3 regions of the Peribacillus sp. NJ11 genome follow, and region 2 is predicted to be linked to each of the others. Evidence: riboswitches for the same ligand, from Rfam matches in the RefSeq annotation. Region 2 holds a riboswitch; each other region holds the start of a gene.

What was found. A riboswitch is a leader RNA that binds a small molecule or an ion and turns the genes downstream of it on or off. The one in region 2 is predicted to bind cobalamin.
Region 1: linked by a shared signal. The riboswitch ahead of metE (5-methyltetrahydropteroyltriglutamate--homocysteine S-methyltransferase) and the one ahead of nikA (nickel ABC transporter substrate-binding protein) in region 2 are both predicted to bind cobalamin.
Region 3: linked by a shared signal. The riboswitch ahead of QUF86_RS21160 ((2Fe-2S) ferredoxin domain-containing protein) and the one ahead of nikA (nickel ABC transporter substrate-binding protein) in region 2 are both predicted to bind cobalamin.

The regions. Positions count from the first base shown of each region.
Region 1 covers NZ_JAUCFO010000001.1:343,017-353,452, forward strand. Annotated here, with positions in the region: rRNA gene QUF86_RS01720 (23S ribosomal RNA) at 1-169, opposite strand, end outside; rRNA gene QUF86_RS01725 (16S ribosomal RNA) at 345-1,895, opposite strand; gene QUF86_RS01730 (nucleotidyltransferase-like protein) at 2,166-3,041, opposite strand; gene QUF86_RS01735 (YgzB family protein) at 3,217-3,570, shown strand; gene perR (peroxide-responsive transcriptional repressor PerR) at 3,671-4,114, opposite strand; gene QUF86_RS01745 (D-2-hydroxyacid dehydrogenase) at 4,271-5,215, opposite strand; gene QUF86_RS01750 (aminopeptidase) at 5,350-6,474, opposite strand; gene bcp (thioredoxin-dependent thiol peroxidase) at 6,486-6,956, opposite strand; gene QUF86_RS01760 (potassium channel family protein) at 7,019-7,438, opposite strand; cobalamin riboswitch at 7,696-7,887, shown strand; gene metE (5-methyltetrahydropteroyltriglutamate--homocysteine S-methyltransferase) at 8,042-10,348, shown strand; gene QUF86_RS01770 (acyl-CoA thioesterase) at 10,345-10,436, shown strand, end outside.
Region 2 covers NZ_JAUCFO010000001.1:4,434,970-4,445,405, reverse strand. Annotated here, with positions in the region: gene QUF86_RS21760 (MFS transporter) at 120-1,418, shown strand; partial or broken gene QUF86_RS21755 (2-hydroxyacid dehydrogenase) at 1,443-2,424, shown strand; gene QUF86_RS21750 (aspartyl-phosphate phosphatase Spo0E family protein) at 2,924-3,091, opposite strand; cobalamin riboswitch at 3,683-3,871, shown strand; gene nikA (nickel ABC transporter substrate-binding protein) at 4,026-5,657, shown strand; gene nikB (nickel ABC transporter permease) at 5,695-6,633, shown strand; gene nikC (nickel transporter permease) at 6,636-7,466, shown strand; gene QUF86_RS21730 (hypothetical protein) at 7,486-7,707, shown strand; gene QUF86_RS21725 (hypothetical protein) at 7,637-7,831, shown strand; partial or broken gene QUF86_RS21720 (ATP-binding cassette domain-containing protein) at 7,909-8,385, shown strand; gene QUF86_RS21715 (beta-propeller fold lactonase family protein) at 8,985-10,247, opposite strand.
Region 3 covers NZ_JAUCFO010000001.1:4,303,021-4,313,456, reverse strand. Annotated here, with positions in the region: gene QUF86_RS21175 (energy-coupling factor ABC transporter substrate-binding protein) at 1-230, opposite strand, end outside; gene QUF86_RS21170 (energy-coupling factor ABC transporter permease) at 232-975, opposite strand; gene QUF86_RS21165 (hypothetical protein) at 1,009-1,167, opposite strand; cobalamin riboswitch at 1,151-1,346, opposite strand; cobalamin riboswitch at 1,552-1,740, shown strand; gene QUF86_RS21160 ((2Fe-2S) ferredoxin domain-containing protein) at 1,890-2,258, shown strand; gene cobJ (precorrin-3B C(17)-methyltransferase) at 2,273-3,928, shown strand; gene QUF86_RS21150 (sirohydrochlorin chelatase) at 3,947-4,891, shown strand; gene cobK (precorrin-6A reductase) at 4,888-5,655, shown strand; gene QUF86_RS21140 (precorrin-8X methylmutase) at 5,671-6,318, shown strand; gene QUF86_RS21135 (cobalt-precorrin-5B (C(1))-methyltransferase) at 6,324-7,457, shown strand; gene cbiE (precorrin-6y C5,15-methyltransferase (decarboxylating) subunit CbiE) at 7,420-8,634, shown strand; gene cobI (precorrin-2 C(20)-methyltransferase) at 8,627-9,334, shown strand; gene cobM (precorrin-4 C(11)-methyltransferase) at 9,331-10,107, shown strand; gene QUF86_RS21115 (cobalt-precorrin 5A hydrolase) at 10,104-10,436, shown strand, end outside.

The DNA.
Region 1 (10,436 bases), 4.1 Mb from region 2:
CTATGTATTCAGGTAAAGATACTGTTCCATTACGAACAGTGGGTTTCCCCATTCGGAAATCTCCGGATCAAAGCTTACTTACAGCTCCCCGAAGCATATCGGTGTTAGTCCCGTCCTTCATCGGCTCCTAGTGCCAAGGCATCCACCGTGCGCCCTTTCTAACTTAACCGTTAAAAAGATCTTACAGATGCTTTGAAAAAAATTAATTGCCTTCTATCTATTATCTAGTTTTCAAGGAACAAAGCAGAAAGAATCCATCACATCGTGATGTTTTTCTTCCCTATCTGAATGAATTACTCATTCAAAACTGAACAAAACAAAAGCGCTCTCGTAATTATCCTTAGAAAGGAGGTGATCCAGCCGCACCTTCCGATACGGCTACCTTGTTACGACTTCACCCCAATCATCTGTCCCACCTTAGGCGGCTGGCTCCATGAAGGTTACCTCACCGACTTCGGGTGTTACAAACTCTCGTGGTGTGACGGGCGGTGTGTACAAGGCCCGGGAACGTATTCACCGCGGCATGCTGATCCGCGATTACTAGCGATTCCGGCTTCATGTAGGCGAGTTGCAGCCTACAATCCGAACTGAGAATGGCTTTATGGGATTCGCTTACCTTCGCAGGTTTGCAGCCCTTTGTACCATCCATTGTAGCACGTGTGTAGCCCAGGTCATAAGGGGCATGATGATTTGACGTCATCCCCACCTTCCTCCGGTTTGTCACCGGCAGTCACCTTAGAGTGCCCAACTGAATGCTGGCAACTAAGATCAAGGGTTGCGCTCGTTGCGGGACTTAACCCAACATCTCACGACACGAGCTGACGACAACCATGCACCACCTGTCACTCTGTCCCCCGAAGGGGAAAGCCCTATCTCTAGGGTTGTCAGAGGATGTCAAGACCTGGTAAGGTTCTTCGCGTTGCTTCGAATTAAACCACATGCTCCACCGCTTGTGCGGGCCCCCGTCAATTCCTTTGAGTTTCAGCCTTGCGGCCGTACTCCCCAGGCGGAGTGCTTAATGCGTTAGCTGCAGCACTAAAGGGCGGAAACCCTCTAACACTTAGCACTCATCGTTTACGGCGTGGACTACCAGGGTATCTAATCCTGTTTGCTCCCCACGCTTTCGCGCCTCAGTGTCAGTTACAGACCAGAAAGTCGCCTTCGCCACTGGTGTTCCTCCAAATCTCTACGCATTTCACCGCTACACTTGGAATTCCACTTTCCTCTTCTGTACTCAAGTTCCCCAGTTTCCAATGACCCTCCACGGTTGAGCCGTGGGCTTTCACATCAGACTTAAGGAACCACCTGCGCGCGCTTTACGCCCAATAATTCCGGACAACGCTTGCCACCTACGTATTACCGCGGCTGCTGGCACGTAGTTAGCCGTGGCTTTCTGGTTAGGTACCGTCAAGGTACCAGCAGTTACTCTGGTACTTGTTCTTCCCTAACAACAGAACTTTACGACCCGAAGGCCTTCTTCGTTCACGCGGCGTTGCTCCGTCAGACTTTCGTCCATTGCGGAAGATTCCCTACTGCTGCCTCCCGTAGGAGTCTGGGCCGTGTCTCAGTCCCAGTGTGGCCGATCACCCTCTCAGGTCGGCTACGCATCGTCGCCTTGGTGAGCCATTACCTCACCAACTAGCTAATGCGCCGCGGGCCCATCTATAAGTGACAGCCGAAACCGTCTTTCCATCTTCTCTCATGCGAGAAAAGAACGTATCCGGTATTAGCTCCGGTTTCCCGAAGTTATCCCAGTCTTATAGGCAGGTTGCCCACGTGTTACTCACCCGTCCGCCGCTAATCTCAGGGAGCAAGCTCCCATCGATTCGCTCGACTTGCATGTATTAGGCACGCCGCCAGCGTTCGTCCTGAGCCAGGATCAAACTCTCCGAAGAAATGTTTGACTTGCTCATTTTGCTTTTTTGATAGTGTGTGCTCACTTAAAATTTAACGTTGGCGCTTTGTTTTGTTCAGTTTTCAAAGAGCAATTTCGTTGTCGTTTACTTCGTAAGCGACTTTTACATCTTATCATGTTATCAACTATGTTGTCAACATGTTTTTTTATTTTCTTTGTTTTGATGAAGCTGCGAAAGCTGATGTCCCGCAGCGACATGTATTAATATAACACCTATATTATTATTGGTCAACAATAAAAACACATTTTTTTAAAAGTTTTTTGAAACTCGATAAAACCGATGATAAACCTCGTGTCCCTTTGTCTCCGCTTTGATGACATCGATTACCTTCTTCTCTATCAAATATTCCAACAGAACACCTAGGTCGACTGAATAAAACTTGACTTCCGGATGCTCCATAAGCTCCGCAATCGTCCACGGATCTTCTTTCGTCCCCATTATTTCTACCAAATGCTGTGAACCTGCATTCGTCCTCGAATAAATAAGAAATTCACTCGCAAGAAATAGAAGCTCCAATCTTTTTTCAAGAGTTTCCTCACTGCTGATCAATTCTTTATACAACTTGTAGATCTCAGGTTCCATTTGCTTCACTTGGTTCCAGACCGTAACCTCCGGATAAAAGCCTTGTTCTATTATTTCCAAACGTGCCAAGTGATGTAAGGAATGAACGATATGGTTGTATGCCTCAAGATAATGCCCTTTTTCAAAAAAGCTTTTCCCATCCATGTACCTGCGAATTAACTTCGCGAACTCCATCCCCATCTTTAACTTCCTTCCATAGAAGGGGAACTCGCGGATTTCGGTTTTCAAACGGTCCAAATATTCATTCCGGTCAAAAAGGACCTTCCCATTATAGATCCAGTCAACCACTTTGCGGTTCGTCCCTAATAGGAGCCATTCTTTTAACTGGTCTTCCTTTACGATATGTAAGGCTGCCTTTTTATCCTGATAAGTGTAGTGTTTTAAAAACACGGACTCTTGGGCTTCGTCTGCAATCACAAATAGGATGTAGTCAAATGTATCGGTAATCGGGCTATTATCTTCTCTTTTTTCTATTAACAAGATTCCAAGTGTAGATTTTAAACTTGCTCGCTCTTGATAAATCGGGCGAAGGATATCTTCCATCATAAATTCCTCCAAAACCTTTTTTTTTTTACTTTCGACAAAACTCTTCATTTTCCTGCTTATTTCCCTTACCCCAAACCATTTCAATTCAAAAGTAATAAGTATCCTTTATTTCTTTTTTGTTCCATCCATTGTTTATGGTATAGTTAAAGTTATATTTTAGGAGGGACAATCCATGGCTAAACATTCTAGCAAAATCAATAAAATACGTACATTTGCTTTGAGTTTGATTTTCATCGGCTTTATCGTAATGTATATCGGGCTTTTCTTCAAAACACATCCAGTTGTCATGACACTTTTCATGGGACTTGGCCTTTTATTCATAATCGCAAGCACCGGGGTTTATTTTTGGATTGGAATGCTTTCTACAAAAACGATTCAGGTTGTCTGTCCTAACTGCAGCAAACCTACAAAAATATTAGGGCGTGTAGATATTTGCATGCATTGTGAAGAACCCTTGACCCTTGACAAAAAGTTGGAAGGCGAAGAATTCAACGAAAAATATAATCGCAAAAGCCTGCATGATTAGAGGGATTCCAGCTAACTGATTTACCTATCATGAGACCTTAACAATTGTATCATTTCTTAGAGACATGAAAAAAAGTTCCAACCAAGTGGAGGAACTTTTTTTAATGCGTTTCTTTTTTCGCACAATCCGTACAGTCGCCGTAGATTTCCATCCGATGGTGACTGACATTGAACCCGGTGACTTGTGCTGCGAAATGCTCGACTTCATCCAATGCAGGATAGTCGAAATCCACAATTTTCCCACAAGTTTGACAGATTACATGATAATGATTTGTCGTTACGAAATCAAACCTGGCTGAAGAATCACCATAAGTAAGTTCTTTTACCAAGCCTACCTCCCGGAAAACACGCAGGTTGTTATAAACTGTCGCCACGCTCATATTCGGAAACTTGCCTTCCAGCGCTTTATATATATCATCCGCGGTAGGGTGGGACATGGAGCTTATCAAATACTCAAGTATCGCATGGCGTTGAGGAGTTATTCTTACACCGGTATCTTTTAGGGAATCCAACGCTTCTTTTAACTGAACTTCAGACACCGTCATCCACCTCGTTTTCTCATTAAGTATGAATTCTTAAATTGTAATATTTATAATTAGTGTACCTTTTATTCGTTGAATTTGTCAATAATTCAATGGTTTTACCATTCTTTTTTATTTTATTCATCACCGCTTTGAATCTTTCCCATTTTCGTATTGTATTTAGTATCCCCTCGATAAGTCGATTACGTTGATGAAGTCTTTTCCAGCTTTCAGGTATTCACGCATGTTTTTTTCGAATATCGCAAAGGTTCTTGGTAAATATTCTCCGCTTTTACTTGAAAGATGCGGTGTGACCGTAACGTTTTCCATCTTCCAAAATGGATGCCCTTTTCCTAAAGGTTCCGGATCAAATACATCCAAGATGGCATGAGCCAATTCCCCTGCTTCCAATGCTTCGATCAACACTTCATCGTTAATAAGATCACCGCGGCCAATATTCACGAATACGGCGGTTTCTTTCATTGCTTTAAAGTGTTCTTTTTGCAGAAGGCCCTTGGTTTCGTCAGTACTTGGCAGGACGGATACGATGTAATCGGCGTCCGTTACGGCTTCCAATATATTATCCAGTGTATAAAGGTGATCGATGGACTCCACTGGCTTCCCGCTCCGGTTCACCCCCATTGTCGTCATCCTAAAGGCTTTCCCCAAACGGGCCACTTCTCCTCCAATTGCACCGGCACCAAGAATGAGCATCGTTTTGCCATTCAATTCCCCAACTTCAATTTTTCTATGCCACAGTTCTTCCCTTTCATTCTTCATAAGCTGTTTCAATTTCTTTTCATATTGTAAAAGCATCCCTATCGTATACTCGGCCATTGGGATTTTATGAATGCCTCTTGCGTTCGTCACCAAAATGCCGCGTTCCTCAATGGCTTTAAAAGGCATTAATTCCAATCCTGCACTCATGACCATTATCCATTTTAAGTTCGTCGCGTTCTCAACGATTTCTTCATTTAAATCCTCACCGTATGTAATCAAGATTTCCGCTTCATTAAGTGGCTCATCCGTCCATTCTTCTTGATAAATAAAGTTCAAATCAGGAAAAGCGTCCATCATCTTCGTTTGGATGCTTTCATTCGGAATGATTGTTGAAAGTATTAACATGTTTATCTCTCCCTTTTAATTAACATAAAAAAAACACGGGCTCTGTGTGTCCCGTGCAACTTTCTCTGAGGAGGTATTCCCTTAATAAAGCATATTCAGGTGTCCCCTTTTTGAGTTGGACAAAAGCCTTAGCCTTAATAAAAAAGGCTTTGTTTTAATGAATTTGGGTTTAATGCATGTAATTCAGGCAATATGAAAACACCATCCCTTCTGATCAGCACATCGTCAAAGTAGATGTCACCACCGCCATATTCAGGACGCTGGATCAAGACCATATCCCAGTGTATAGATGAACGGTTTCCATTATCCGCTTCTCCATAGGCAAGTCCCAGAGCCAAGTGCAGACTTCCGCTTATTTTCTCATCGAACAATGTATCGTCCATAGGTTCTAATATGTAAGGATTGATTCCAATTGCGAACTCCCCGATAAAACGGGACCCTTCATCGATATCCAGAATCCGGTTCATTTTGGCAGGTTGATTGGAAATGGCTTTAATGATTTTCCCCTTTTCAAGGTTTAATTCCATGTCACTAAAGGTGATTCCTTCATAGGTTGTGGGTGCGTTGAAGGATATCCTTCCATTGACGCTCTCTTTTATGGGTGCCGTAAACACTTCCCCATCAGGTAAATTCTTTTTTCCGGCACATATGATGGCCGGCATACCTTTGATGGAAAAAGTCAAATCTGTCCCCGGTGAAACGATCCTGACTTTGTCAGTCCGTTCCATCAATTGCTTTAACGGTTTCAATGCCGCCTCCATTTTCCCGTAATCCATAGTGCATACTTTGAAAAGGAAGTCTTGGTACCTGTCGAAGTTCATGCCGGCTTTTTGCGCTGATGCGTTGGTGGGATAATTAAGTAAGACCCACCGTCGGTTGTTTACATAGAAAAGAGTGGGAGAATTCATAGCTTCCCCTTGAATACGGTGCCTCTCGATGGGAACATCAGTCATTTCCACGTCGTTTTCTTCACTGGTGATGATGATGACCGCATCGATATCCGTATACTTCTTCAAAGCCCATTGCGATGATGTATCAAGTTGTTCCTTCACATTCCCTTGTAACAGATGTCGGCTAATCTCATCGTCTTCGAGTTCTATATATGGATAAGCACCCACTCTGTATATTTCATCAATCAGCTCTTTCAACAACGGTTTCGTGTTGATATGGCCCCGGATGAGGATTCTCTCTTTTGGCTGTAATTGTATCGAATGGTGAATCAGCCTGGCCGCAAGCTTCGTTATTCGTTCATCCTTCATCTGCCTGTCCCTTATTTTTCTAGGTCTCGAAGAGTTTCAAGCGCTTCTTCGACGTGGCCTTTGACTTTTACTTTACGCCATTCCTTGACTATTTTACCTGCCTTATCAATCAGGAAAGTTGAACGTTCAATGCCCATATATTCCTTGCCGAAATTCTTTTTCAATTGCCACACATCAAATGATTCAGCCGCTTCATGGTTTTCGTCAGCTAGCAGCAGAAAAGGCAATCCATGTTTTTCGATGAATTTTTCATGACGTGCCGCCGGATCTGGGCTGATACCAATGATGACAGCGTTCAATTCCTCGAATTGTTCATTGTGGTCCCGGAAATCACAGGCCTCCGTCGTGCATCCTGGCGTCATGTCTTTTGGATAAAAATATAAAACGATGTATTTCCCTTTAAAATCCGATAGGGAAACCATTTCACCATTGTTTGCAGGGAGTTGAAAATCAGGTGCTTTTTCTCCAATTTTAACAGTCATATTGAATCCTCCATTTCCTTCATTATGGTAAGAGTACCCAATAATCGAAAGAAACACAACTTTCATTTATCCTTCCTCTCTTTATGCTCCAGATCGATCACCGTCCGAATCACGAACGCTGCCGGGAGTGTGTACCCGATGAAAGCCTGAATGGTAGCTATCATCCTGCCCATGCCAATTGGGGCTATATCTCCATACCCTACAGAAAACATGGTCATTGCGCTAAAATAAAAAGAAGTCTTCAACTGTTCATAGAACGTGCCATCCAATCGATTGCCCATATCAAGAATCACCGAATGATTCTGAAGCTCGTATAATAAATAAATCAGTGCAAATCCAACTAATATCGTCGCATATAAATTGCCAAGCCACAGCATATCCTCCAGAGAAAACTTCTTTCCTCCCGACTCAACAAGAAATAACGTCCGAATGCTCATCACCATGCAAAAAATGATTCCTGCAATCAAGATGTAGAAAGTCATCCCCTACGCCCCATTTCAAAACGCTACTTCCTTTATACATACTCCCTGTCCTAACAATATATTCTTTTTTAGGAACAGACTTCAGCCTTATCACTCACACACCCTAAAGGCATTTGTCAAAAAACCGGGAACGTTTCCCGATTTTTTTCATGTTGACCCTTTTGGTCGGATATGTTAAGATTGTCTAAATTTTTATAATAGTTTTTATTTTATAAATATTTGGTGCCTGCAATCAGTTTATCAGCAGGTTTAGTGAAATTTCATATGTGGAAATAGGTTCCTAATTTTCATTAGGATTAAAAGGGAAGCCCGGTTTGATTCCGGCACGGTCCCGCCACTGTAATGGGAATGTTAGCGCCATCCAATATGCCACTGGTCCACGGATCGGGAAGGCTCGCTGCTAATGATATTCCCTAAGTCAGGAGACCTGCCTATTTCGACAACACTGTTTTAACCTACGGGAGATAGGGAGGTGTTAGGGACCTTATAATTATAAGGGGCATTCTGCATGTCTCTTTATTTTAAGCATTTCTAACTTTCTCTTTTTGACGGTTAGGGGTGCTTTTTTTATTGTTTTTAAACAAATCAAAGGAAATTAGGAGGATGAGAATTTTGAAAAGCAGTAATTTGGGGTACCCGCGAATCGGGGAAGATCGTGAATGGAAACGTACATTGGAAGCATATTGGTCCGGGAAAATCGATGAACCAAAATTCACGGCACAACTAAAAGCCATCCGATTAGGCAACTTACAAAAACAAAAAGATCAAGGCATTGATATCATTCCTGTCAACGACTTCACTTTCTATGATCAAATGCTCGATATGTCCGTCATGTTCGGTCTTGTTCCTGAACGTTACTCTGCCTATGGAGGCGGAAGCGTTCCCCTTTCCGTTTATTATTCAATGGCTCGCGGGAACAATGATGAGGTCGCTTCCGAAATGACGAAATGGTTCAATACGAACTATCACTATATCGTCCCTGAATTAAAACTGCCACAGCTGACTTTAACAGAAAATAAACCACTTGTAGCATATCGGGAAGCCAAGGAAAAGCTAGGGATTGAAACGAAGCCCGTGTTAATCGGACCTTATACTTTCATCTCCCTTTCCAAAGGCTTCAAAAAACAAGATATCCCTGGCATAATCCTGAGCCTGCTTCCCCTATATACGCAAATCCTGCAAGAGTTGGAGCAAGAAGGCGTGAAGTGGGTTCAAATGGACGAGCCTTCTCTTGTTTCATCCATTTCCAAAGATGATATGCAAACTGTTACTTACCTCTATGAAAAACTGAATGAAGCAGCACCAAACCTGAACATCATGCTGCAAACATACTTTGATGCCGTGGAACACTACCAAGAAGTCATCGAATTACCAGTTCAGGGAATCGGTCTTGATTTTGTACATGATAAAGGAAGGAATCTAAGTAATCTTGAAGCATCCGGCTTCCCGAAGGACAAAGTGCTTGGTGCAGGTGTGATAGATGGAAAAAATATTTGGCTTTCTGATTTATCGAAAAAGATTCAATTGATCGACACTCTAAAGAAAAAAGTAGCCGAAGACCAAATCTGGCTTCAACCCTCTTGTTCCCTGCTTCATGTTCCAGTGACCGTTCGTAATGAAACCGCCGTTTCAAAAGAAGTGAAAAAAACCCTTGCTTTTGCCGATGAGAAACTTGAAGAAATAACACTCTTGGTCAAAGGGAATAATCAGGGCTTTGAAGCAATCGCCGATAAGGTCGATGCTAATAAATTAACGGTTCAGACGTTAGCTAGTTCAAATGCACGGAATCATAAGAGTGTACAATCCAGTGTCGAAAAGGCTAAATCAGAGCATGTTGGACGTCAGCTTCCATTTAAAGGACGTTACCAAAAACAACAGGAATTTTTCAAATTGCCTTTTCTACCTTCAACAACGATCGGTAGTTTCCCCCAGACATTTGAAGTTAAGCAAGCACGCGGGAAATTCAAAAAAGGAGAATGGAGCGCTGCGCAATATGAAACATTCATTAACGAAGAAATCGGCAGGTGGATCGACATTCAAGAAGAAATCGGCTTGGACGTTCTCGTACACGGGGAATTCGAACGGACGGATATGGTTGAATACTTCGGTCATAAGTTAGGCGGATTTGTCTTTCTAGAAAAGGGCTGGGTACAATCCTATGGGTCTCGCTGCGTAAAACCACCAGTCATTTATGGTGACATCCATTTCATCGAACCGATGACAGTCAGGGAAAGTGTATACGCACAATCACTGACGAAGAAGACCGTAAAGGGAATGCTTACAGGTCCTGTCACGATTTTGAACTGGTCATTTGTCCGTGATGATATTTCCAGGGAGAATGTTTGCTACCAGCTGGCACTTGCTTTGGAAAAAGAAGTCATTGCATTGGAATCGGCTGGAATCAAAATGATCCAAGTTGATGAACCTGCACTTAGGGAAGGTCTACCATTGAAAAAAAGCGATCGCGATGAGTATTTGAACTGGGCTGTGAATTCGTTCTTGATATCCACATCAAGCGTGGAGGATACAACGCAAATTCACACGCATATGTGCTATTGCGACTTCAACAGTTTCATGGATGTCATTTCTTCCTTGGATGCCGATGTAATTTCCATCGAAACATCCCGTAGCCACGGAGAGCTTGCTTCCGCATTCGAGGAAAAAACGTATGAAAAAGGTATTGGCCTGGGTGTGTATGATATTCACAGTCCCCGAGTTCCAGCAGTGGAAGAAATGGTCGATATGATTGAACGGGGCATCAAAGTATTGGATAAAGACCAGTTTTGGATCAATCCCGACTGCGGCCTGAAAACAAGGGGTATCCCGGAAACCGTCGCTTCCCTGAAAAACATGGTCGAAGCAGCAATAATCGTCCGTGAAAATCTTTTAGCCCAAACAACAGGCAAATGATTGAAAAGGAAAGCGGCTTATCAAATGCCCATCCAACACAGCAATCACGGACTTTCCTAACCGACCTTGTTTTTCCACCGGATACGAA
Region 2 (10,436 bases):
TATATTATAAAACAAAAACCTCCTTGTATATACATATTATCCAAGCGTTAACTCTGGCTTTTTCTTATTTTGGAAACGCTGCCAATTATGGCGTTTTATATAACAAGGGGGGATAAGGTATGGAAGCAAGAGTGGAAACAAAGCAAGAAAAGCCATTAAATATTGGCCGGAAATTTCGCTGGACAGTTGTCATCTGGTTATTGATTGGGGGAATAATCAACTATCTTGATCGGGCCAACCTCTCCATTGCAGCTCCCGAAATGATGAAGGAACTCGGACTAAGCGTGACCGAAATCGGGTTGTTGGGAACCTTTTTTTCTTGGAGTTATGCATTAATGCAGCTTCCTTCCGGATGGCTGATCGATCGGTTCGGGACCAAAAAGGTGTATACAATCGCGCTTATTTGGTGGAGTGGTGCGACCATTTTAACGGGAGCCGTTCATAAAATGAGTTCATTTATTGCTGCACGGATTTTACTTGGAGTGGGAGAAGCACCGTGTTTTCCTACGATGGCTAAGATCACATCGTATTGGTTCCCTAAAAAGGAACGAGGCTTGGCAACTGGAATTTGGGATTCTTCGTCCAAATGGGGACCAGCCATTGCACCGCCACTTCTCGTTTTCATTATGGTGACTTTTGGGTGGAGAGCGTTGTTTTATATAACGGGTGTGATCGGCATCATCTTCGCAATCGGTTTTGTTATTTTTTATAAAAATCCTGAAAAAAGCCAAAAACTTTCCAAGGAGGAATTTGAATACATTAAGTCGGAAGGTGGTGGAGTAGAGCAAGGCATTCAATCATCAAACATAAAATGGGGTTCGTTATTTAAATATCGAAGCGTGTGGGGGATGATTCTGGGCTTCTTCTGTACCATTTGGATCTGGAATATTTTCCTTGTCTTCCTTCCCCTTTATTTGTTTGATGTCCATCATGTCTCACTTAAAGAAATGGGTATATATGCTGGTATTCCTTGGCTTGGCGGAATCTTTGGCAATATTTTCGGAGGATATCTTACTAAAAAATTGGTTGACAAGGAAATTACTACACCTATTAAAGCAAAGCGTGCCTTAATTAGTATATGTGCCATCTCGGCCGCAATTGTTGTATGTGCAGTTCCATTTGTCAAAGGGCTCGCAATTACCTTAACATTACTGACCCTTGCTCTTTGTTTTATTTCTGCCATTACAGGCAGCGCGTGGGCACTTGCCGGTGACATTGCCCCTCCTTCTATGGTTGCTTCTGTAGGTGCAATTCAGAATTTTGGCGGTTATTTTGGAGGAGCCTTTTCCCCTGTTGTGGCAGGCATGATAGTGGATGCTACTGGCTCTTACTCCCTTGCATTTATATCTGGCGGTTTAATCGCCGGATGCGCCGCAATCTGTTATTGGTTTATTGTAAAACATCCTATTCAAGAATAGTGTAACCGAGGAGGACATAAATTGATGCCAAAAGTGTATATTGCAAGACCAGTACCGGCCGAGGTAGAGGCATATATTTCGAAGTATTGCCAGTATGAAAAATGGGAACGGCGCTGAACCCATTACCAGAAGCCAGCTGTTTAAGCAAATTTCCGATGCGGAGGGACTGCTCATCACCGGAGAAAAAATAGATGATGAACTTCTGGACCATGCACCATGTCTAAAGGCTGTCAGCAATATCTCGGTAGGCTACAACAACTTTGATCTAGAGGCAATGAAAAAGAGAAGCATAATCGGTACAAATACACCTGATGTTCTCGATGAAACCGTGGCCGATTTAGCTTTAGCCTTAATGCTCTCAGCAGCCCGTCGTATAACGGAACTGGACAAGCTTGTAAAGGATGGCAAGTGGGGAAATAAAGGCGATGAACCCCTCTTTGGCGTTGATGTTCATGGAAAAACATTGGGCATCATCGGTATGGGGAGGATTGGGGAATCTATTGCAAGACGAGGAAAATTCGGTTTTAACATGGAAGTTTTATATCATAATCGGCGAAGGAAATTCGAAGTGGAGGAAACGCTCAGTACAACCTATTCCTCTTTAGAGCACCTTTTACGGGAAGCCGATTTCGTTCTTTTAATGGTCCCTTATACTCCGGAAACGAGGCATCTTATGGGTCGGGAGCAATTCGCACTGATGAAAAAATCTGCGATCTTTATCAATACATCCCGCGGTCAGACGGTGGACGAAAAGGCCCTCATAGAAGCACTGCGAACTAAGGAAATCCTTGCAGCTGGTTTGGATGTATTTGAACAGGAACCCGTATCGCCTGACAATCCGCTTTTAGCCATGCCGAACGTGGTTACCCTGCCGCATATAGGTTCAGCTACTCATCAAACACGATTTTTGGCCATGCTTGCGGCGAAGAACCTGGTTGCAGCGGTTACTGGAAGGGAGATAAGCAATGTTGTCCCTGAATTGAAAGGACTTCAGTCACTAAAATAGTAAAAATTCATTAACTCAGCAGAAATATTAGGTTGTCCATGACAATTTAAATGAATCGTTGATATTTGAAAACTCACACCATTCATAAACTTAGATGAGATAGATTGTTTGTTATTAAATGCAGGACATAAAAGAAAAATTCGATAAAAAGGCATCCATTCATTTTGGATGCTTTTTAATGGGGAGAAAGAATGTGATCAAAATGACCCTAAACAATTTGTTCACGGCACAATTCCAATAAACAAAATAAAACGTAGAAAACTAAACTAAGAAGCATTAGGTAAGAAGGGATGATCATTTAAATAAATTTTACAGAAAAAATAAGTCCAAGAGTCCAAGAAAAGAATACGAGGTGATTAAGTAAAGGAAATATGCTGCATGAACTGCACAGTGATTATTAAAAGTAATTTCAAAATAACTCCGGGGGTAATAGTTCCTGCAGTTGTAATGATCCCATGAAGTATTAGTAGAAAAATCAAATCAGGTTTCATTCCGGATTTTAGACATATTCTAAACCAATTGATTCTTTTTCATGCCCAAGTAAATTCAACAGTTTATCTAGTTCCTGGCTTTTATGTAATGTTTTTGAGGAAGTAAATCCATATATCAATCCCGTAGTTATTAATTCTTTCCTCAATATCTCAATTTTTTCATGTAATTCTTCCATACTCTCCAATGTAGAATCCCTCAAGTACTTTCTTTTTTTTTTATGAATCTATTATTACCTAAATTAGGTTGCTTTCAAATGAAAAGTGAGTGTTCACTTATAAAAAATAGCTTATTCGGGAGGGAGGCAATACAAATCTGAAAATGAAAAATCTACACACTATCATTCATATATGTCGTTACAAATAACTGTATGTATAAGATTATTGCCTCCGTACAAAACGAACCGTTAAAAAACATCAGGATCTTAATTTGATATGGCATAAATTTGCGATAAGGAATATAATTTGTATTAGGTAAACTTTTGATTTTATTTTCATATAATTAATATCCATTTTTAGAGAGTTGTAATCGTAAAACCGTATAATATAGGAGAGTTTTTAATATTTGTTAAATGCTTAAGAATAGATATTTATTCTCTTTTTTACTAACTGTTTTTCGTTTATTGCTAGGATGGAAATGATTAGTTGCTGAGTTTATCAAAAATTAATTAGAGATGAAACTATTAAAGTGTTAAGAAGCATCAAAAGGTTTTGACTTAATAATTTTAAGATGGACAAGCTCTATATTTTACTGAAGATGAGGGAAAATTTCATATTTTATTGGAATGGGTATATTCGTTTAATAGCGAATATTTAAAAGGGAAGCCGGTGCAAAATCCGGCACGGTCCCGCCGCTGTAAGGGTGAGTCCTATGCAAGAAAGTCACTGGATAATATCCGGGAAGACGCATGGAGATGATGAACCTAAGTCAGAAGACCTGCCTGTTCTAGAAATGCTGTTAACCTACGGGAGATAGGGAGGTGTTAGAGTGCTAGAAGACGAATTTGTTCTTAATATATAAGCATTTCTGACCTTTAAATCTGGTTGGAAATGCTTTTTTGTATTTCGTGATTTTTCAAATAGTTAAAATTCCATAATTGAAGGTGAGAAAGCATGTTTATAAAACGGTCTAATTTATTCCATTCTTTTGTTGGACTACTAGTAATATTCACAATCTTAGTTACAGGTTGCAGCAACACAACAATAGATCAAGAAAATACATCAGATAATGAAAAGCAAAAAGTTGTTACTTTTTCATGGCCTGGGGATATAGGTGACTTAAATCCACACACATATTTTCCAAATGAGTTTTTTTCCCAGGCTATGGTATATGAATCCCTTGTTTATTACGGTAAAGGTGGAGAAATTCAGCCTTGGCTTGCGGAGAGCTGGGATATATCGAAAGATGGAAAAGAATATGTATTCCATCTAAGAAAAGATGTTAAATTTTCCGATGGTTCGCTATTTAATGCTTCAATCGTCAAGAAAAACTTTGATACCATTTTAGATAATCGCAAACAACATGAATGGGTGGGATTAATTAACCAAATCAAAGGTACAAAAATAATAGATGAATATACTATTAAACTTATTTTGAACAACGCGTATTATCCAACTCTTCAAGAACTAACTTACATCAGACCTTTGAGATTTGTAGGAGAAGCTGCTTTTCCTGACAGCCAAAACACATTTAAGGACGGACTCAAGTCTCAGATTGGCACAGGACCGTGGGTATTGAGCGAGTATAAGAAAAATGAGTTTGCTGTTTTCAAAAGGAACGAACATTATTGGGGCACTAAGCCTAAAGTAGATAAGGTGGTTGTTAAAGTCATTACTGATGGAGAGTCAAGAGTGTTAGCTTTTGAGAAAAAGGAACTCGACTTTATATTTGGAAACGGGGTCATCAGCCAAGATTCATTCCAATTTTTGAAGAATTCAGGGCAATATGAAACCAAATTGTCAGAACCTACAGCTACAAGAACGCTGCTTCTTAACTCAAACAGAGAAGCGACTAAAGATCTTAAAGTTCGGTTAGCTCTCCAACATGCTTTTAATAAACAAGCTGTTATCGATAAGATCTTTTATGGTATGGAAAAAAAGGCTGATACTTTGTTTCCACCTATTTTGCCTTACACGAAAATTAATATAGAGCCATATGAATATGATGCAGAAAAAGCAATAATGTTATTGGATGAAGCTGGATGGAAACAAGTGAAGGGGAAACCATTTAGAGAAAAAGACGGAAAAGAATTGCAATTGGAATTACTGTTTAATAGTACAGATAACATCCAAAAGTCAATCGCAGAATTTACACAAGGTGATTTTAGAAAACTGGGAATAGATGTTAAGTTGACCAGTCAGGAAACTAATACTTTTTGGACAACGGCATTTCAAGGTAAGTTTGATTTATTATTTACAGCAACATGGTCAGTACCGTTTGATCCACATTCCTATTTAGCTTCTATGACGACTAATTCGGAAAATGGTAGTCCAGATTATAACGCTCAATTAGGGTTGCCAGTAAAAAAAGAAATAGACCAGAAAATTAAGAAGGTATTATTAACTACTGACGAGGAAGATAGAAAAATACTGTATTCAGATATATTAACGACATTGCACGAACAAGCCATTTATTTACCGATATCTTATCAGTCTAATATAGCGGTGTATCAAAAAAACATTAGTGGAGTAGATTTTTTACCTCAAGAAGCTGAGGTCCCTTTAACTTCAATTGATGTTAATTGAAATAGGGGATACTTAAAAACAACTTAAGGAGTGCTACATGAGTTGGTTTATTTTTAAACGTCTCACAAGTTTAATTCCAATATTATTCGGAGTTTCGCTCATTACTTTTATCTTGCTTCACTTAATTCCTGGAGATCCGGCAGTAGCTTACTTAAGGGCGTCACATATTCCTCCTACGAATGAGACAGTGGCAGCCCTTCGAGTTGAGCTTGGTTTAAACAAGCCTTTATATGTCCAGTATTTTGGATGGCTGGGAAAAGTGTTGCAATTGGATTTAGGGATGTCTTACGTGTCCAATAACTCCGTATGGGAAGAAATTGTGATACATTTCTTCCCAACAGTTCAATTAACATTTGCTTCGCTTATCTTAATTGTTGTTATTAGTTTACCTATAGGCATGATTTCTGCTATTTACAAGGGGAAATTTGTTGATCAGTTTAGCAGAATAGCAGCCTTTGTAAGTGTCTCTATGCCAACCTTTTGGTTTGGGTTTCTTTTGATCTATTTTTTATCTGTAAAGTTAGATTTATTTCCTGTATTGGGAAGGGGGACCTTGGCGCATCTAGTGCTTCCTTCCTTGACATTGGCCTTTGCCTATATAGGGACGTATATGCGATTGCTTCGAGCTAGTATGCTAGGAAATTTGAATGAGCCATTCGTTGTGTATGCTAGAGTGAGAGGGTTACGCCAAAGACTAATCGTTATCAGACATGTCTTAAAAATGTCCTTATTACCTGTGATAACTGGACTTGGAATGAGCTTCGGGAACATGCTAAGCGGAGCGGTCATTGTTGAAACAATTTTTTCTTGGCCCGGCATGGGACAGTTATTTGTCACATCTATTTTAAATCAAGATTATCCAATGATTCAGGGGTGTGTATTGTTTATGGGTGTGATCTTTGTGCTCTGCAATCTTCTTGTGGATCTTACTTATTCTTTCCTGGATCCCCGTATACGCTGGGAAGGAGAGAAATAAGAATGGTGCAAAACATGAAAAGAATGCTGATGACACATATGCTCATGATGATCAGTATCATGATTATTTCCTTCCTGACAGTATTGGCTCTTTTTGCTCCTTTTTTGGCTCCTAATGATCCGAACTTGATTGATATCGTTCAGAAGCTGCAAGGGCCCTCCTCTCAGTTTCCATTGGGGACTGATCATTTAGGGAGATGTATATTGTCCCGATTAATCTATGGAACACGAACCTCGTTGGGAACAGCTTTCCTTGTCATGGGATTAATGATGATTATTAGTATCCCACTTGGTATTTATGCAGGCTTTATAGGGGGTAAAGTTGATTATCTCTTCATGAGAATGTGTGACATTCTCATGGCATTTCCAAGCTTTCTGCTGTCCTTAGCTTTAATCGGAATTTTAGGACCGAGTCTTGGCAATCTGATCTTGGCGATGGTGCTTGTCCAATGGGTTTTTTATGCACGCGTCATTCGAGGAATGGTTCTTAGTGTAAAGGAGCAAAACTTTGTCTTAGCAGCCAAAATATGTGGGACACCAATGAGAGTCATTGTCATCAAACATATTTTACCTGCCATCATTTCTCAAGTTGTTGTATTAATCTTTATGGACATCGGAGGAGTTATTTTAGCAATTTCTGGACTCTCTTTTCTTGGTCTAGGCATACAACCGCCAGAGGCAGAGTGGGGAATGATGATCAATGATAGTAAGCCATTTTTTAGAGAAACCCCTTCATTGATGCTTTACCCTGGGTTGATGATCTTCATCGTTGTGTTTGCTTTTAACTTGTTTGGCGAAGCTTTGAGGGATGCTCTAGACCTAAAAAAGGAATAGAAGGGAGGATGGATGGAAGATGGGACAACACCCCATTCTAACTGTAGAAAATTTGAAGGTTATTGTATCGACACCGTATGGAGTGACTCAGGCTGTCAATGATGTCAGTTTTTTAACTCGAGGCTGGGAAAGTGTTGGGCATTGTCGGAGAAAGTGGATCAGGGAAAACGATGACATGCATGTCTTTGCTAAATCTTTTACCAGACAAGGCAAAGGTGGTGCAAGGGAGCATCAAGTTTAATAATATAGACCTTTTAAATGTTTCCATTGAAGACATAAAGAAAGTACGGGGCAGTGAAATCGCAATGATTATGCAAAACCCAATCTGGGCAAAATTATTCTGGGGAAGAGTCTTTATTGTTTAAAAGAAAAAGAATTAAAGGAGGTACGGCGAAATCTGCAAGTTGTTTTTTAAGATTGTTATAGCGCTGTTAACCCTAGACTAACTATAGGGGAAATCATTGCTGAGCCGATAAGGAATTACGAAAGGCTCTCGTCTGTTCAAGTGAAAAAGAAAGTAAGAAAGCTTTTGGAGATTGTTGGGTTATGCCAGGAAGATATTCATAAATACCCATATCAGTTCAGTGGAGGGCAGTTACAAAGAATCAATATCGCAAGAGCGATTGCCTTAAAGCCAAAGTTAATTATACTTGATGAGGCTGTAAGTGCTCTAGATGTTCTAGTTCAAGTACAGATATTAAAGTTTTTGGCACAATTAAAAGAAGAGTTTCAACTTTCATATCTCTTTATTTCTCATGATTTACAGGCTGTCAATTACATCGCAGACCATCTAGCGGTAATGTACAAGGGTGAGGTTGTAGAATGGTTGGAAGATATGGAACAACTTGAACGATTAAAACATCCTGTTTCTAAAAAGTTATTGTCTTCTGTGTTGCCTACATATCCGGGAATATTGTGATACGTTATAGGTTGTGATGTGGAAATTAGGTTGGTAATGAAATATCTGAAAAATCAGGGGTTTAACACCGGTTTAAAGCCATTCCATCTATTTTACTGGGATATCTATATGGGATTCCCTTCTCCGTGGCTATTATCAATAAACTAAGAACCGTTTTATTCTTTAATGGGGTCTATAGTGAGAAACGCGATAGCGTATAATATCTGTGTTTTGTCGGCAGAACCTATCACCATCAAGTAGGGATTTAATGAAGATTATAAACCTGTACCTTATTCTAATAAATCAAAGCCACCTAGAAGGTGGCTTTGATTTATTAGATTTTTATTCAAGAATAAGAAACTATTATTAACAATCTTTATTCAACAGCAACAGCTTATTCGATTTGGTATAACGGTACTTCATTAAAAATCAGTTTTTGTATAAGGGGTTCTCGGTAGTTTTTTACGGAAAATATGCGCTATGCAAATTCCAGAATAAAAAAGTGACATTTATTATACCCTAGGACCATTATTTGTGAAACACAAACCTTTTTTTTCTTCTGTTCATTATATGAATGTTTTTTTTTAGAGTTTTCTATCATTTTGTGCAAAACTAAATAATTATTCCTCAAAAACCTTTTTGCCTAAAACAAACCAGACATTATTGACGCCTTGTCCATTTATATCACCTGCCTGCTTATCTTTCACAAAGTAATAAAGTGGATGCCCTTTATACGTTGTTTGCTTTTGACCGTCATCTCTTATGATTGTTTTAAACTCTTTTTTATCGAAACCTCTAGTGGTGATGATGTTATCTGCATGGAAAGTCGGCCAAATTTCACTACATTGACCTTTGCAATTACTGACGCTAGAATCATCTTTTGTGAAATAATAAAGTGTCATTCCATCTTGGTCTGCTAAATATTTCCCTACTTTGTTTGATCTTAGCGTTTTAAGCTTGTACTTTTTTGACTCATCCTGAATTATATCCGTGATGGAGAAGGTTTTAACATTCACACGCGCAATAGAGAGATCCCGATTTAATACATAAGCCCGTTCCCCGTCGTGGCTAAAGACAATTGCTTGTCTTGGTTCGTTGAAACCGTCAATTGTTTTAACTACACGGTGATCAGCTATATTGATTACGTCGATCGTATTGTCAGTTTTATTGCTTGCAAAAAGGAGCTTGTTATCAGGCGAAAGAGCAGCACCATATGGTTCACGCCCCACTTTGATTTCACTCTTTATATTGCCGTCTAGGGTATCAACTGCAGAAATGCTGTTACGTCCGCTGTTCGCGGCATACAATGTACTTCCATCAGCGGTGATCGAGATTCCGCGAATCATAGAGAATCCTGATATTTCACGAATGATTTTCTGTGTTGCGGCTTCAACGACGGTTACTTTATCTCCTTGAAAGTTCGTGACAAAGATGTATTTTCCATCTGGAGAGACTTTAATGCCCTGTCTTGGTTGGGCGAAACCGGTAATGACTGCCATCGGTTTTCGTGTTTCCAAATCCACGACAGTGACGGAACTGTGTGCTTGATTGTTCACATATAATGTCTTTCCATCAGGGCTGACAGCAGTCCCGAATGCACCTGGACCAACGGCGACTTCATCTTTCAAGGTGAAGTTTTTTGTTCTGTAAAAACGAAGCATACCGAGCGTGCTGTCTGAGACGACAAATTCTGAGCCTCCATCAATAAACACAATATTTCTCGGTGAACCAAAGCCGCCGATCTTTTTGCGCAACTTGCCCTTGGTAAGATCGTAGACTAGTACGGATTGTTCACGGCTGTCTGAGACAACCGCTATTTGCTCATCCGGACTTACGGCAAGGGAATTGTTGGTGATGTGGCTGTCAAAGCCTATCTCTGACACTGGGATTTTACCTAAAGTAGAAGAAGCACCAATTACATTTGGTAGAATAGCCATAAATAGTAAGGCGATAATCCATACAATAATAAACTTCATTTTTTTCAACATTTCTTCACCTCGTTAAATATTTTTCTTGATAATTGTTAAAATATGATCCATTAAGCCAGATGGTTGAACAGGAGAATCGAATAC
Region 3 (10,436 bases), 130 kb from region 2:
CCAATGAAACCAGCTCCGATTGCAGCTTGCAGCGCAAATAATAAGCTCTCGGTTTCTGCACCTGGCGGCTCCCAAATACTATTGAACCAAGGCTTGTATTCCGGCTGGATTTTAGTGATGGCTTCTTCAGCTTCGCCGTCGGCACCGCCAAATTCCGTTCCTTGCTGGGTGATTAACGGTATGGTGGCAAGAATGACGACCAGGAAAAGCAGCAATAAACTTTTTTTCATGTTAACGGGCCTCCTTAGATAAAACTCGCAGCAATTTCAATTCGCCTAGATTGTATTTTTTTAGGAAATTCATCACAACCACTGTCAATAATCCCTCGCTGATTGCCAAGGGAATTTGGGTCAGGGCAAATATTCCTGCAAATTTATTGAATGAGGCCATGAATCCACCTACCTCGGATGGAAAAGCAAGTGCAAGTTGAACGGAAGTTACCACATAGGTTCCTAAATCGCCAAAAGCAGCTGCCAAGAAAACGGCCAGCGAAAAAGACCACCCCAATTTAGTTGCGCCCTTGAAGACAAAGTAAGCAATGAAAGGTCCGCATACAGCCATGGAAAATGCATTGGCCCCTAATGTCGTCAATCCACCGTGAGCCAGTAGAACAGCTTGAAATAATAGAACGATGGAGCCTAAGACACTCATGGCCAATGGCCCGAATAATATGGAACCTAAACCAACTCCGGTAGGGTGTGAAGAACTTCCAGTAACGGAAGGAATCTTCAAGGCAGATAATATGAATACGAATGCACCCGATAGACCGAGCATCATTTTTGTTTCTGGGTTTTCCCTTACTTTGGACCTAATGGACCGGTAACCCAAGATTAAAAATGGAAGGGTCACGGCCCACCAAAATATGGCCCATTCAATTGGTAAAAAGCCCTCCATGATATGCATGGCCATCGCACGTTTTGGGACAAGAAGCAGTAAAATGACAAAATAAAGAATTTTCCAATTGACTCTTTTCATTCTTTCTCCTTTCAACACCTTTAATTTTTCTGATCAAAACTTTAGAAGAAAAGCGGCGCCCAACATAAAAAGCACTTCTCTCAAAAGAAAGAAGTGCGTAATGAACAGGAATTTTGCAGCATAAACCAATATGGGCCATTCTGCCTGATCCGCACACCCATCCTCGTAGGTTGAAACAGTTTCACGCTTCATGGCAGGTCTCCTGGCTTAGGTTCATTGTCCCGTTACATCCTTCCCATCTCATTTGACAGTGGATTAATGTTAACGTAATAGGACTTCCCTTTACAGTGGCGGGACCGCTCCGGACTTTCACCGGCTTCCCTTTTAAGCTGAATTCCGAGAAATTCAACACCATAAAACTTATGTAATTATTTCGAAAATTCTCGTATAGTGTACCATAAAGAAATAATTCCAGCTACACTCTCTTTTTTTTTTTTTTTGACTAAGAATGCAGAGAGGAAAGGCTTATGGCTGGATTTACACTATTAAACTTTTCTAAACAGTCGGAATAAACTATTGAATTTTGCTAAAGTTGTTATATGATAGATAAGGTTAGCTATAATTGTATAATAAAACCAAATATTTCATTTTAAAAGTGCTCTTGTGTGAATTTCCAAGGGATAATAGGGAAATCGGTGAAAATCCGATGCAGCCCCCGCTACTGTAAACGCTGATGAATTGTCGATAACCACTGGCTTAAAGCCGGGAAGGGACAAAGTAAAATGAAGCGTAAGCCAGGAAACCTGCTTTTGAAATTGTATGATACTTTTCGGAGGGAAAGGTAGAAGGACTATGACGATTTTGGGAGATTCAGCATATTTGCGGAGGGCTCCTCATTCATATAGTTTTTTAAACCTTGACTCTTATGTTAAGGTTTTTTATTTTGCCTTTTCCCTGAACTCAGGAGGAAGAAGATGACTACTTGGAACTTGAAGGGTACAAATACGCATTTGTTGATTTGCAATGGAAGCAGTTGCATGAAAAAGGGCGGGGAAGAAGTAACTCAAGCGATTCGCGATGAAATTACTTCAAAGGGACTGGATTTGAAAATTCATACAACAAGGACACGCTGTAACGGAAGATGTAAGGATGCCTGCGTTGTGATTGCCTATCCCCAAGGGAAATGGTATAGAGTGGATACGCCTGATTTCGGTCGGGAGATTGTCAGCAATATCGAAGATGGGGAATATGTTCCACAGATGATCTACCAATTCAGTGATGGGGAAATGACGCCTAATCCGGATTTTCCTGCTCATACGGGTATTTCAAAGAACAAATCGTAAAAGGAGATGTCTTAATGAGTACAAACGGTAAATTATTCGTCGTGGGCTTTGGACCAGGGAATTTTGAACACATTACCAAACGTGCTGTCGAAGCCCTTCAAGAAAGTGACTACATCATTGGTTATAAAACTTATGTTGAACTCATTCAGGGACTGCTTACAGATCAAACGATCATTAGTACGGGGATGACTGAAGAGGTATCACGTGCTCAGGAAGCAGTAAAACAAGCGGAGTTGGGAAAAAAAGTGGCTGTCATTTCCAGTGGGGATGCCGGAGTGTACGGGATGGCAGGGTTGGTTTATGAAGTATTGATTGAAAAAGGTTGGAAAGAAGAAACTGGAGTGGGCATTGAAGTCATTCCTGGTATTTCTGCAATCAACTCTTGTGCGTCTTTACTTGGGGCACCAGTCATGCACGATTCGTGTACGATCAGCCTCAGTGATCATTTAACTCCTTGGGACCTAATCGCTAAAAGGGTGGAAGCAGCTGCAATGGCTGATTTTGTCATTGCGCTTTATAATCCGCGCAGCGGCAGGCGGACTAGGCAAATTGTTGAAACACAGAAAATTCTCCTTCGCTACCGTTCGCCAGATACACCTGTCGGGTTGGTGAAAAGTGCTTATCGCGATCGGCAGGATATTGTCATAACCAATTTGAAAGATATGTTGAATCACGATATTGGAATGTTGACCACCGTCATTATCGGTAATTCATCCACTTTTTTATACGATGACAAAATAATCACACCAAGAGGCTATCAGAGGAAATATACATTGAATTCGGAAAAGCAAACATTGAAGCCGCATCAGCGTCTGCAAAAAGAAGCGGAACCGTGGGCATTAGATCAAGAAGCCGATTCCATGCAAGAAACCTCTACGAAGTCTGCTGGAGGAGTTGGATTACTTACAAAAGCTCCAGAAAAGAAGTCCACTTCTTTTGAAATGGCAATGGAAGCCTTGTCAAGAGTGAAGGGTCAAACCGTTCAGCAATCCATTAAGCCGATTGTCCAGCAAAAAATGGAGTCGGTATTCGAACTTGCCGTAAGTCCAGGTGTGGCGAATAAACAATTCACTCCCAAACAAATGATGACACTTGCGGAAGTTGTCGGGGAAAAGGGAACGATGGAATACACGCCAAATCATAAGATCGTTTTAAAGATCCCGACAACGGACCCGGAAGTCATTACGGGGAAATTGCAATCAGCAAACTTTCTATTATCGCCGATTGGAGATGTACTGACGTTAAAAGCCTGTGATTTCTGTGATGGTGAAAAAGCGGAATCCATACCATATGCGGATGAAATACACCGGGTGCTTGGCGGAATGAAAATGCCTAAGGAACTGAACATCGGATTTAATGGGTGTGGAATGGCTTGTTATAGTGCCGTGATGGATGACATCGGGATTGTCTTCCGAAAAGGGAAGTTCGACTTATTTCTTGGAGCTAAACCGGTTGGAAGAACGGCCCATCCAGGTCAGCCGGTAGCTGAAGGCATTGAACCGGAACGGCTTGTTGAATTGATTACGGACATTGTCGGGGAGTATAAGCAAAATGCCCATCCAAATGAGCGGCTTTTTAAATACTTCAAACGTTCAAAAAAGATACAGAATTTTTCTTATCAGGACATTGCTCCCAAAATAAACATAGAGCCTGCGCCTTGTGAAGACTAATCAAGAGGGGGAAAGTAAATGAAAGCAGTTTTGTTTGTAGGACACGGAAGCCGCCTGGCTTCGGGAAACGAAGAAGTCGTTCATTTTATTAAAAATATGATTCCGGCAATGGATGACAGTTTTTTGGTAGAAACGTGCTTCCTGGAATTTGCGACACCGAATATATCAAAAGGCATTGATAATTGTGTAAAACGAGGGGCTACGGAAGTTATCGTCATACCGATCATTTTGTTGCATGCAGGACATTCGAAATTACATATCCCAGCTGAAATAGAGGATGGGAAAACCAAATATCCAGAAGTGAAATTCACATATGGTCAAACGATCGGGGTCCACCATGATGTATTGACGATCCTGACAGACCGACTTGAGGAAGCCGGCTTCGATACATCCTCGGAACAGGCTGAGACAGCAATATTGCTAATTGGCCGAGGGGGCAGTGATGCTGATGCAAATAGTGATATATATAAAATTTCACGATTATTATGGGAAAAATTAAACGTTAAATGGGTCGAAACAGCGTTCATGGGTGTAACAGACCCGCATGTTGATGAAGGCATTGAACGATGCATCCGGTTGGGGGCAAAAAAAATAGTGATGCTGCCATATTTCCTCTTCACGGGGGTGTTAATGGAAAGAATGGAGGATATGCTGAAAGGCTATCAAGAGCAATATCTTGATCGGGAATTTATTTTGGCGAAGTATTTTGGGTATCATCCAACCTTACAGAACATTCTGCAAGAACGAGTAATTGAAGCTAGTGAAGGCAGATCAAGTGGGGCACGTGATTTGGAAAACTATCGAAAATATGTCGAGGAACATGGACATGCCCACCATCATCACCATCACGACCATGACCACGACCATCACGACCATCACGACCATGACCATGACCATCATGACCACGACCATCATGACCACGACCATCAGCACGATGGGCAAGAGGTGGGTACGTCAAAATGATTTTGTTCTTGGCGGGTACAAGTGATGCGCGGGAATTAGCGATTGAGATGCAGCAGGTGGGATTCAAGGTTTTGGCAACTGTTGTAACCGAGTCGGCGGCGAAGAGTTTGCAAGATGCAGGGATATCCACCCGGATTGGCCGATTAACTGCAGAGGATATGACCTCTTTAATCTCTGAAAAAGGTTTTCAGGCTGTAGTTGATGCAAGTCACCCATTTGCGGAAGAAGCATCCAAAAACGCTCTTAACGGAGCAAAGGCAGCAAATGTTCCTTATATTCGTTATGAGCGTGAAAGCCAACGGTTTCAGAATGACAAATTGATAGTTGTCCGTGATTATGAGGAAGCTGCCAAGCTGGCTGCTGCAAAACGGGGAGTCATCATGCTCACGACCGGAAGTAAAACCCTAGCGGTGTTCGCAAAAGAATTGGTAGGGCTCGAGAATACCAGAGTCATAGCAAGAATGCTGCCACGCATGGATAATATGGAAAAATGTGCTCAGCTAGGCATTGAACAAAAAAATATCGTTGCGATTCAAGGTCCATTTTCCAAAGAATTAAATAAAGCCCTATATAAACAGTATGGCGTCACATTGATGATAACGAAAGAAAGTGGCAAGGTCGGTGCGGTTGATGAGAAATTGGAAGCCGCGTTGGAATGTGGAATAGAGACGATTATGATATCAAGGCCAGATGTTGACTATCAAAATGTTCATTCCAGTTTTAATCATGTCATTGCCGAGTTGAATAATCAGTTGAATAAATAATAGGAGGAATGCAAGATGGATTTTAAAACGGATTTCAAACCACTAACGGTAGATCCAGACAAAATATATGATTATAGTTTTTCAATGATAGCTGAAGAAATGGGCGATCATGATTTTTCTGAGGATGAATGGAAGATCGTCCGCCGGGTCATTCATGCTTCAGCTGATTTTGAATTGGGAAGAAGTGTCATCGTCCATCCAAATGCCATTCAAGCTGGTGTGGAAGCCATTCGCAAAGGGAGACATGTCATTGCGGATGTGCAAATGATCGAGAGCGGTACAGGCAAAAAAAGATTTCAAAAACACGGCGGGGACGTTCATTGCTACATTTCAGATCCAGATGTGATGGTCGAAGCAAAACGTTTGAATACGACAAGAGCGATCATTTCGATGCAAAAAGCCGTAAAGGAAAATGAAGGGGGCATTTATGCCATTGGCAATGCACCTACAGCTTTACTTGAGCTCATTCGCCTTATTAAAGAAGGGATTGCAAAGCCGGACTTAATTATTGGAATGCCTGTTGGGTTCGTTTCTGCAGCGGAATCGAAAGAGGAACTGGCTAAGATCACAGAAGTGCCATTCATTACGAATATTGGCCGAAAAGGTGGAAGTACTGTCACGGTTGCAGCATTGAACGCAATTTCCCTTTTAGCTGATAGTTAATAAACATGGAAAAGAAAGTAAAAAAAGATCCCTCACAAATGCGCCATGGGTATACGACGGGGGCATGTTCGACAGCCGTGACTAAAGCGGCATTGACCGCTTTGATAACGGGGGATGCCCTTGAGGAGGCTACGATTTCCTTGCCTATCGGCCGTGATGCCACTTTCACCATTGAGAGATATGATATATCGGAAAATTCGGTTAGTGCAGAAACGATTAAAGATGCCGGAGATGATCCAGATGCCACCCATTTGGCACATATCATTTCTACTGTCAGCTGGTCGGATGCACCTGGGATCATCTTGGATGGAGGGATTGGTGTGGGGCGAGTGACCAAACCCGGGCTTCCCGTTCCTGTAGGGGAAGCGGCCATTAATCCTGTACCGCGCAAAATGATATTAACCACTGTGCAACAAACCTTGGAAGAATTTAAGATTAATAGAGGAGTGAAAGTCGTTATCTCCGTGCCTGCAGGTGAAGAAATAGCGAAAAAAACATTAAATGGCCGCCTTGGGATTGTAGGAGGCATTTCCATTTTGGGAACAAGGGGCACCGTCGTCCCTTTTTCCAGTTCCGCCTATATGGCAAGTATCGTCCAGGCTATCAGTGTCGCCAAGGCGAGTGGGTGTGAGCATCTTGTCTTAACCACTGGCGGGCGCAGTGAAAAGTATGCAATGGGCCTTCTTCAGGATTTACCTGAGGAAGCCTTTATTGAAATGGGTGATTTTGTAGGCTTCTCACTTAAGCAATGTAAAAGGCAGGGAATTAAAAAGGTATCACTGATCGGTATGATGGGTAAATTTTCCAAAGTTGCCCAAGGTGTGATGATGGTGCATTCAAAAAGCGCTCCGGTCGACTTCGGTTTTCTATCGGAAATAGCCCAAAGCGTCGGAGCTGAAGATGATCTTGTTCTTGAAATCAAGAATGCAAATACAGCGTCACAAGTCGGGGATATGATGTCAGCAATCAATAATTTTGATTTTTTTAATAAACTATGTGAATCCTGCTGTCACTCTGCTATAAAGCAAGTGAAGGGTGGCATTGAAATGGAAACGGCGATTTATTCGTTGAAAGGACAATTACTGGGAAGGGCTGTTGGAATTGAGTCAATCGATGAAATTAATCGGGATAGGGGATAACGGTCAGGAAAGCTTACTGCCTCAATATGCCCAATGGATAGAAGAAAGTGAAGTGCTGGTCGGGGGTGAGAGGGTCTTATCCTTCTTTCCGAACTATTCCGGCAAGAAGATTGTCATAAAGGGCGGTTTGAAAAAAGTGGTAGAACAATTGCAGGATGAAACTCGTCCAACGGTTGTCTTGGCTTCCGGTGACCCATTGTTTTATGGAATGGGAGGCTATCTTTCCAGCAAAATCAACATGGAGGTTTACCCATATTTCAGTTCCATTCAGCTTGCTTTTGCAAAAATGGGTGAAAGCTGGCAAGATGCTTTTCTAGTTAGTGTTCATGGCCGCAGTATGAAAGGGCTAGCCCAAAGGATTGATGGGAAAGCGAAAGTTGCCTTGCTTACTGACATCGAAAATACTCCCAACCAACTGGCTAAATATCTCCTTTCATTCGGAATGACTGAATATCGGGCATTCGTGGCTGAAAATCTTCAAGGAGAAACTGAAAACTCAGGCTGGTATGAACTTGAGGAAATGATGGAGCGGGAATTCTCCCCGTTGAATGTGGTCATTTTGAAAAGAAAATCTGAAGGTCCAAGTTGGTCTTTAGGGATAGAAGATGAAGAATTTTCACAACGTAAGCCGGATAAAGGACTCATAACCAAAAAGGAAATTAGAGTATTAAGCCTGCATGCGCTGAAGCTCAGAAAAAACAGCATAGTTTGGGATGTTGGGACGTGTACGGGGTCAATGGCAATTGAAGCGGCTAAGCTTGCATCCGAAGGACAAATCTTCGCAATTGAAAAAAATGAGCCTGACTTAGAAAACTGTTATCAAAACCAACGTAAATTCCGTACCGATATAACAGCCATTCATGGTAAAGCTCCGCAAGGATTGGAAACTTTTCCAGATCCTGATGCGATCTTTATTGGGGGGACTGGCGGCGAAATGGTAGATCTAATCAATACTTGCTGTAAACGGCTAAAAGAGGGCGGCAGGATCGTTCTAAATGCTGCAACGATTGAGAATCTTTACCGGGCTAATGAGGCATTTGCGGAAGCTGGTTTTCACACTTCCATCATGCATGCGCAAATTTCCCGAAGTAAGCCAATATTGGGAATGAACAGATTTGTACCACTTAATCCGGTTTATATCATTACTGCACAAAGAAAGGAAGACATGAATGAGTAATCTTGGTACATTATATGGCCTTGGCGTTGGCCCGGGCGATCCAGAGCTAATTACAGTAAAGGCATTTCGCGTGATTCAGGAATCTCCGGTCATTGCATATCCAAAAAAAAGAAAAGGCAGTAAAAGCTACGCCCACCGCATCGTTGAGGTTTACATCCGTCCTGAAGAGAAGGATATGCTGGGCCTTGTTTTTCCGATGACGAAAGATCAAGCGATTTTGGATCGGGAATGGAACGGAACGGTTGAAAAGGTTTGGCAAAAGTTATACGAAGGAAAAGATGTTGCTTTCGTTACGGAAGGTGATCCTCTTTTATATAGTACGTTCATACATATGATGAAATTGATGCAGGAGCTGCATCCCGAAGTCGAAATCAAGACAGTCCCGGGTATTTCTTCGTTTAATGGATCGGCGTCAAGGTTGGGCATCGCTTTGGCGGATGGTGATGATCATGTCGCGATTGTTCCGGCAAGGGATGATTATGAAGCGATGAAGAAGGCAATTGAAGATCATGATGCCGTGGTGTTCATTAAAGTGGCAAAAGTCATCGATTTAATGATTACTGTTTTAAAAGATTTAGACTTGCTTGAAAAGGCCTCGGTCGTTACCAAAGTCACATCCGATGAAGAAGTGATTTGGAAAGTGAGTGAATTGGAAGGACTTGAACTAGAATACTTAACATTGATGGTGGTGAGAAAATGAAGATATTTATCGTAGGTGCTGGCCCAGGAGATCCGGATTTGATTACTGTAAAAGGATTGAACATTCTTCAAACGGCGGATGTGATTTTATATACGGATTCATTAGTGAATGAGGAATTGATTGCTAAGGCAAAACCGGATGCCGAGGTGCTAAAAACGGCTGGAATGCATTTAGAAGAAATTGTTGGCATTATGGTTAATCGAGTTAAAGAAGGAAAGCTGGTTGCCAGGATCCATACAGGGGATCCTGCCATGTACGGCGCAATCATGGAACAAATTGTCCTATTGAAGAAAGAAGGTATTGGTTATGAGGTGATCCCTGGCGTAAGTTCGGTGTTTGCCTCGGCAGCGGCAATAGGAGCAGAGCTGACTATCCCGGATTTAACCCAGACACTCATATTGACGAGGGCTGAAGGACGTACGCCTGTTCCGGAATTTGAGAAGTTACGTGATTTGGCTAGTCATCACTGTACGATTGCCCTCTTCTTGAGTGCGACCTTGACTAAAAAAATCGTTAAAGAACTCCAGGCAGCCGGTTGGCAGGATGATACTCCGGTCGCAGTCATTCAACGGGCAACATGGCCGGACCAAAAAATCGTCCGTACCACTTTAGTGAATTTAGATGATGATATGCGTAAAAATGGTATCCGCAAGCATGCAATGATTTTGGCTGGATGGGCGTTAGACCCTACTATCCATGATAAAGATGAATACCGTTCCAAACTATATGATGCGAGTTTTACCCACGGTTTCAGAAAAGGTGTTAAGCCATGATCATTGAATTGAAGGAAGAGGAACTTGCTCCCATTAAACGGTCACATACTTATGCGATCGTGGCGATTACAAAGCATGGTGTCGAGCTGGCACGAAAATTACATACCGTTTTTTCGAATTCCGATCTTTATTACATGAGCAAATTTGAAAAAGGGGACGAAGAGCATAAACAGATCCAGCTTTTTTCGGGAAGTGTCCGTATGCTTTTACCAGCTTTATTCAAGGAATATAAAGGAATCATTTTAATTATTTCACTCGGTGCAGTCGTGCGGATGATTGCACCAATTTTGAAGGATAAGAAAACGGATCCAGGTGTGGTTGTCATTGAT